One region of the Rhizobium acaciae genome, then DNA from elsewhere that is predicted to be linked to it. Evidence: riboswitches for the same ligand, from Rfam matches in the RefSeq annotation. Region 1 holds a riboswitch; each other region holds the start of a gene.

Region 1 (2,194 bases):
AGCTTGTTCTCGATCTCGGACGAGCTCAGCCGTTCGCTGTCGGCGATGCCGAAGACCAGCTGGTGCAGCTCGTTGGAGACATAGCTCATGCCGGTGACGGCGAGACCCGAGATGATGCCGACGACGGCGCCCGCCAGCGACAGGCCGACTTCGCTGCGCCGGGTCAGCGCCCTCAGGCGTCCCGGATCGAAGAAAACACGCAGCGCGCGGAAACCGCGCCGATCCAATTTCATAAGCATGGCTAGACAACTAGGCGGGGAGAGGCCCGGTCAAGGGCGGAGATGGTCGCGCAGTCCGCTTGCGACGCAATTGCGGCGAAAAGCCGGCGGTTGGAATAAATTTCGGTGACGTAAGTCTCTGATAAATGACGATATTTAAGGTAGGGTAAGTCGTGTTTGTGTGGGCACGTCACGTGGCCGGCGATCGGGCGGTCGCCAAGGCCGGTTGACTTCATCCCTGCGCTTGCCTAACCATCCCGATAACGGATGGTCGACTGACCATCCTGACATAACGGATGGTTCCGGATCGGTGTTGCGCCCTTCCGGATGAAAAGGGAATGTGACGGGGCGGACCCAAGCCGGGCGCCTTCATCACAGCCGACCCCGCGACTGTAGAGCGGTCAGGGTCTTCCATCCGGCACTAAGCCCTTCCGGCCAGCGGCTTGCAATCATGCAAGCGGGCGGGATGGGCGACATGCCGGAAAAGCCACTGGATATGCATGGTGATCAACCGGGGTCGGACGCCTCTCAATCTACGAATCGTCCACCTTTTCACTGATGCAGCCGGGAAGGCGAGGATGATCCGCTGGCACGATCAGCGCGACCGGTTTCCGGTCTGCCCCGATCGCGGCCGATAACCGCGAGCCAGGAGACCTGCCATGCGGCCGGGCGAGGAGCCCACACCTGGGCACTATGCCCGCTGCCAGCACGGAGGTTGTCTTGGCTGAACGATTGAATTCAGCGTGGCCTGGTGCGGCGCGCGCGACGCCTCCAAGCAGTGCTGCAAGAGGTGTTCTTTCGGCCGTTTATGTCGAATGCTGGGTCCCTCCCTCTGTCCTGCCGGACATTTCCCCCACAAGGAGGGAGATCGGCAAGCAGCACGACCGTCGTCCTACATCAATTGTTTGGAGAAAAGCTCTCGGCGATTCAATTTCTCCCCTTGTGGGGGAGATGTCCGGCAGGACAGAGGGGGGTGTCACACCCTCAGTAGCCGAGAAAGGTGCACTCGGAACAAGCCACGGCTACGCACTCTCCCTGAGGGGCGTTTGAGCATGACTGCCACCTTCATCCTCGGCGGCGCACGTTCCGGCAAATCCCGGTTCGCCGAAGACCTCGTGACGGCGACCGGCCTCGACCGTCACTATGTCGCGACCGGCCGTGCATGGGACGAGGAGATGCAGGCGCGCATCGCCCAACACAAGGCTGATCGCGGTCCGTCCTGGACGACGCATGAGGAGCCGCTCGATCTTGTCGGCAAGCTCACCGCCATCGACGGACCGGGCCGCATCGTGCTGATCGACTGTCTGACGCTCTGGGTCACCAATCTGATGATGGAGGAGCGGAACATGGCGGCGGAATTCGCCGCCCTTGCCGATTTCCTGCCCGCCGTGAAAGCGCGGCTCGTTTTCGTTTCCAATGAGGTCGGTCTCGGCATCGTGCCCGACAATCGCATGGCGCGCGATTTTCGCGATCATGCCGGCCGGCTGCACCAATCGATCGCGGCGAAGGCCGCCGAAGTTTATTTCATCGCGGCAGGCCTGCCGCTGAAAATGAAGGGTTAAGTCCATGAACCAGCAGAAGATTCCCGCAACCGTCATCACCGGCTTCCTCGGCGCCGGCAAGACGACGATGATCCGCAACCTGCTCACCAATGCCGGCGGCAAGAAGATTGCGCTTATTATCAACGAGTTCGGCGATCTCGGCGTCGACGGCGACGTGCTGAAGGGCTGCGGTGCGGAGAATTGCACCGAGGACGATATCATCGAGCTGACCAATGGCTGCATCTGCTGCACCGTCGCCGATGACTTCATTCCGACGATGACCAAGCTGCTCGAGCGCGAACAGCGTCCTGACCATATCGTCATCGAGACCTCCGGCCTTGCCCTGCCGCAGCCGCTGGTCGCCGCCTTCAACTGGCCCGATATCCGCACGCAGGTGACCGTCGATGGCGTCATCACGGTGGTCGACAGCGCTGC
Region 2 (2,194 bases), 160 kb from region 1:
AAGTCGATCATGTTCATAGGGCCGTTATCCTCCGATTGAGCCGCCGATAACCGAGTATCTCTTGGAAACTCCGGGATTTCACCTTCAGCGTATCGATATGAAGGCCAGGAATAAAGATGCCTCGGCCTCTCCCGGCGTCGGCGATACCGACATCGGTTTGCTCACCTTGACTATCTAGGTGTTCAGTCCCCATCCATCGTGGAAGACCAGCTCCTCGAGCGGTAGCCGCTGCCGCCAGCCTTTGACCGAGAGTTCCGGCTCCTCATAGAGCCGGTCGACGAAACCGGCACAGAGCCAGGCGACCACCTCGATGTGCTCGGGTATGCCGAGAATGCTCTTCAGATCGCCTTCGCGAAAAATGCTGACCCAACCGATGCCCACCCCTTCCGCCCGTGCCGCAAGCCAGAGATTCTGGATGGCGCAGACGGTCGAGTATGAATCCATCTTCGGATTGTGCGTGCGCCCCAGCACCACACTGCCGCTGCGTGTCGGATCGCAGGTCACACATATCCCGAGTGGCGCCTCGACGATACCTTCGAGCCTGAGGGAGCGGTATGCCTGCTGCCGCTCGCCCTCAAACATCAGCGCCGCTTCCTCATTGGCCCTGGCAAAGGCGTCCCGGACTTGCGCCCTCACCTCGGCATTCCTCACCAGGATGAAATTCCAAGGCTGCATGAAGCCGACGGAGGGTGCGTGGTGAGCGGCCGTCAGGAGCCTCTGCACAACATCGTCAGGCAAAGGATCGGGTCGAAACTGGCTGCGAACGTCACGCCGCGTCATGATCGCGTGATAGACGGCCTCGCGTTCGGCCAAGGAAAAACCGGACGCCGCCGAAAGGGCATCCTCATCAAAGGGTCGCATCGTCAAATCCCCAACAACGCGACCGCCCCGCTGTCCGCGCGGATCGGTCTATCTTGCCAGGCCGGTCTTCTGACTTGGCGTCATCCGTTTGCCGCAGCCTTCCCGGCAAGAGGCCAGTGGCATGATGAAGCGGCAAGCGTCGGCCTTACAGCGTTGGGCACGTTCCGGTCTTGCACCGGATTCCCGATTCTCCCGCCTTATCGGCGGGCACCTGACGGCGCATCTATTTCAGGAAAGCGGCGCGGCGGCAAGCCGGCTCCGATGCCACCGACACGCTGCATGCGACATCGATTTCATGGACAGAGGCGCGTCGCTGCCTTAGAAACAAACCGATCCTGACCGACGCCCATGACGCCGGACTTTTTCTCTTTGCATTTCGGTTGCCCGTGCCCCGCCTCACACCCATGATCCTTGCGGTCGCCCTGTTCATGGAACAGATGGATTCGACCGTGATCGCCACCAGCCTGCCGGCAATCGCCGCCGATATCGGCACCTCGCCGATCGCGCTGAAGCTCGCCGTCACCAGCTATCTCGTGGCGCTGGCGATCTTCATCCCGATCAGCGGCTGGATGTCCGATCGCTTCGGCGCGCGCAACATCTTCCGCATGGCGATCTTCGTTTTCATGATCGGCTCGATCGCCTGCGCCTTTTCCAACTCGATCACGGCCTTCGTCGTCTCGCGCCTGATCCAGGGCGCCGGCGGCTCGATGATGACGCCGGTCAGCCGCTTGCTGCTGGTCCGGGGAACGCCGCGCCACGAACTTGTCGATGCCATGGCCTGGCTCACCATTCCCGCTTTGATCGGCCCGATCATGGGTCCGCCGATCGGCGGTTTCCTCACCACCTATCTCACCTGGCACTGGATCTTCTGGATCAACGTCCCGATCGGCGTGCTCGGCATCATTCTCGTCACACGTTTCCTGCCGGCCGTCGAGCCACGCAGTCCGCGGCCGATGGACTTCCCCGGCTTCTTCCTTTGCGGCATCGGCTTCTCCGGCTTCGTCTTCGGCGTGTCGGTGATCAGCCTGCCAGCCGTGCCCGTCATCTACGGTTATGTCACGGTTGCGATTGGCATCCTTGCCGGCCTCCTCTACCTCCTGCATGCTCGCCGCGCGCCCTATCCGCTTCTCGACCCGAAGATGTTCCGCTACCCGATGTTTCGGGCGGCGATCCTCGGCGCCTCGAATTTCCGCATGGGGCTCGGCGCCCTGCCCTTCCTGATGCCATTGATGCTGCAGCTCGGCTTCGGCCTGACGCCGCTGCAATCGGGCTCGGTCACCTTCGTCAGCGCGCTCGGCTCCATGGGCTCGAAATTCGCCGCCTCGCGCACCTT
Region 3 (2,194 bases), on a different contig from region 1:
GCTTCATGACGGGAATGATACCCGAGGACTGGTTCTCGATATGCTTGATCGGCGCGCCCGCCTCGCGGATATTCGTCAGCGACAGCGCCACACCGCCGCCGCGCTTCGACAATTGCAGCGCCGAATTGATCGACCGGCCGATCGATTCCATATTGTCCTCGACACGCAGCAGGAAGCAGGAAACCAGTTCGCCGCGCTGCTTCTTGCCGGCATTGAGGAAGGTCGGCGTCGCCGGCTGGAAGCGGCCGGAAATGATCTCGTCGACCATGTCGCGGGCAAGGGTCTCGTCGCCGCGCGCAAGCGCCAGCGCCACCATGCAGATGCGGTCCTCATAGCGCTCGAGATAGCGCTTTCCGTCGAAAGTCTTCAGCGTATAGCTGGTGTAATATTTGAAGGCGCCGAGGAAGGTCGGGAAGCGGAATGTCTTGGCATAGGCCTGGTCGAACAGATCCCGCACGAAATTGAAGGAATACTGATCGAGGACCTCCTGCTCGTAATAGCCCTCGGTCACGAGGTAATCGAGCTTTTCCCGGAGGTTGTGAAAGAACACCGTGTTCTGGTTCACATGCTGCAGGAAATACTGCTTGGCAGCCATTCGATCCTTGTCGAGCTGGATCCTGCCCTGCTCGTCGTAGAGGTTCAGCATCGCGTTCAGCGCGTGATAGTCGAGGGTTTCGGCTGCCTTCGGCGGCCTTTCCCCGGCGGGCTGAGCAAAAGTTTGATGCGGTTTTGCGCCCGCATCCCGCGTCAGGTTTGTTGCCGTGTCCAAAATCGTTCCATTCCGTGTTTGACCTTGGCGACGTCGTCTTCGGTGCCCATGAGCTCGAACCGGTAAAGGTACGGCACCTGGCATTTCTGCGAGACCACGTCGCCGGCGAGCCCGTATGTCTCGCCGAAATTGCTGTTGCCCGCGGCGATCACGCCGCGGATATGTCCTCGGTTTTCCGCATCATTGAGGAAACGGATCACCTGCTTGGGAACGGCACCCTTGCCGCCGTCGCCGCTATAGGTCGGCACGATCAGCACGAAGGGTTCGCGGATATGGAACGCGTCTGCGCCGCTTGGCGGAATCCGCGCCGCGCGCAGTCCGAGCTTGGCGACGAACCGATGGGTATTCTCGGACCGGCTGGAATAATAGACGATCAGGCCCATCGCTTGTCCTCAGGTCAGGAGAGCGCGCTGATCATGTCGGGGCGGAAGCCCGCCCAATGCTGCTCGCCGGCGATGACCACTGGCGCCTGCATGTAGCCGAGACTGCGGACCCGATCGAGCGCTTCGGCATCCTGCGAGATATCGACGATGTCATAATCGACACCCAACCGGTCGAGGGCGCGGTAGGTGGCAGTGCACTGGACGCAGGCAGGCTTGCTGTAGACGATAATGGTCATGATATTCCTCGTGACGACGCGATTGGGCGCAAGACATCGATCGGAAATCTGTCGATATCCGTCGAAAAATCTCTGGTGATTTGAGCTATGCGGCCGTTTAGCCGCTGGGCGTACTCCGCCCTCTACCTCGAGCGGGTGGCGGCCGGAACTGAGATACTGACATGACTTCACCCCGAAGTGGCTCAATGCGAAGGTTTCGGGGGCGGAGGTTCGGGCCTGCGAAACGCGATGCGGAGATTCTCCGCAGCCATGCAACGCGACCTTCCGGACACCCCGCCCGTGGACGTTTCGTTCGAGGCAGGTCTCCTGGCTCACGGGTCAAAGCACCCTGCCCCAGCCTTCCCGGAGCATCATGCTCCAGTGACCTGAAATCGGACAGTTGCTCGCCGCTTACAGTTGCGGGGGCAGCTCCGGCATTGCCGCGCCATAATGGCGAAACGCACCGTATTCCCGTCTTAGCCGCCGATCCTCACGAATCGACGGAACCTCGAACACTAGATATGGTACGCGAATCGATGATGACGTCAACAGATTGTTGTGGCGGCGCAGCAATGGCGGCAACGAATCGCCGTGCCTGTGTATGACGTGGATAACGAAGCGTTAACGGAAAAGCGCTGTGGAGAACCCATCAAGAAACAGCCGGCAAAAGCCGGCTCCCCGAAACGACATTCATATCTTTATCCGAAGCAACCGCAGCGCGTTGATCGTCACCAGCACGGTGGCGCCGGTATCGGCGAGGATCGCCGGCCAGAGCCCGGTGATCCCTATGATCGTCGTCACCAGGAACACCGCCTTCAGTCCGAGCG

What was found. A riboswitch is a leader RNA that binds a small molecule or an ion and turns the genes downstream of it on or off. The one in region 1 is predicted to bind cobalamin.
Region 2: it holds a riboswitch for cobalamin, as region 1 does, so the genes downstream of both, bluB (5,6-dimethylbenzimidazole synthase) here and cobU (bifunctional adenosylcobinamide kinase/adenosylcobinamide-phosphate guanylyltransferase) in region 1, are expected to answer to the same signal.
Region 3: it holds a riboswitch for cobalamin, as region 1 does, so the genes downstream of both, nrdH (glutaredoxin-like protein NrdH) here and cobU (bifunctional adenosylcobinamide kinase/adenosylcobinamide-phosphate guanylyltransferase) in region 1, are expected to answer to the same signal.

The regions. Positions count from the first base shown of each region.
Region 1 covers NZ_JAPCZO010000001.1:187,228-189,421, forward strand. Annotated here, with positions in the region: gene OLZ32_RS00995 (chloride channel protein) at 1-239, opposite strand, end outside; cobalamin riboswitch at 499-894, shown strand; gene cobU (bifunctional adenosylcobinamide kinase/adenosylcobinamide-phosphate guanylyltransferase) at 1,271-1,780, shown strand; gene cobW (cobalamin biosynthesis protein CobW) at 1,785-2,194, shown strand, end outside.
Region 2 covers NZ_JAPCZO010000001.1:350,795-352,988, reverse strand. Annotated here, with positions in the region: gene OLZ32_RS01810 (SDR family NAD(P)-dependent oxidoreductase) at 1-17, opposite strand, end outside; gene bluB (5,6-dimethylbenzimidazole synthase) at 175-861, opposite strand; cobalamin riboswitch at 904-1,091, opposite strand; gene OLZ32_RS01800 (MFS transporter) at 1,266-2,194, shown strand, end outside.
Region 3 covers NZ_JAPCZO010000047.1:20,714-22,907, reverse strand. Annotated here, with positions in the region: gene nrdE (class 1b ribonucleoside-diphosphate reductase subunit alpha) at 1-769, opposite strand, end outside; gene nrdI (class Ib ribonucleoside-diphosphate reductase assembly flavoprotein NrdI) at 748-1,152, opposite strand; gene nrdH (glutaredoxin-like protein NrdH) at 1,167-1,388, opposite strand; cobalamin riboswitch at 1,668-1,893, opposite strand; gene OLZ32_RS38040 (heavy metal translocating P-type ATPase) at 2,058-2,194, opposite strand, start outside.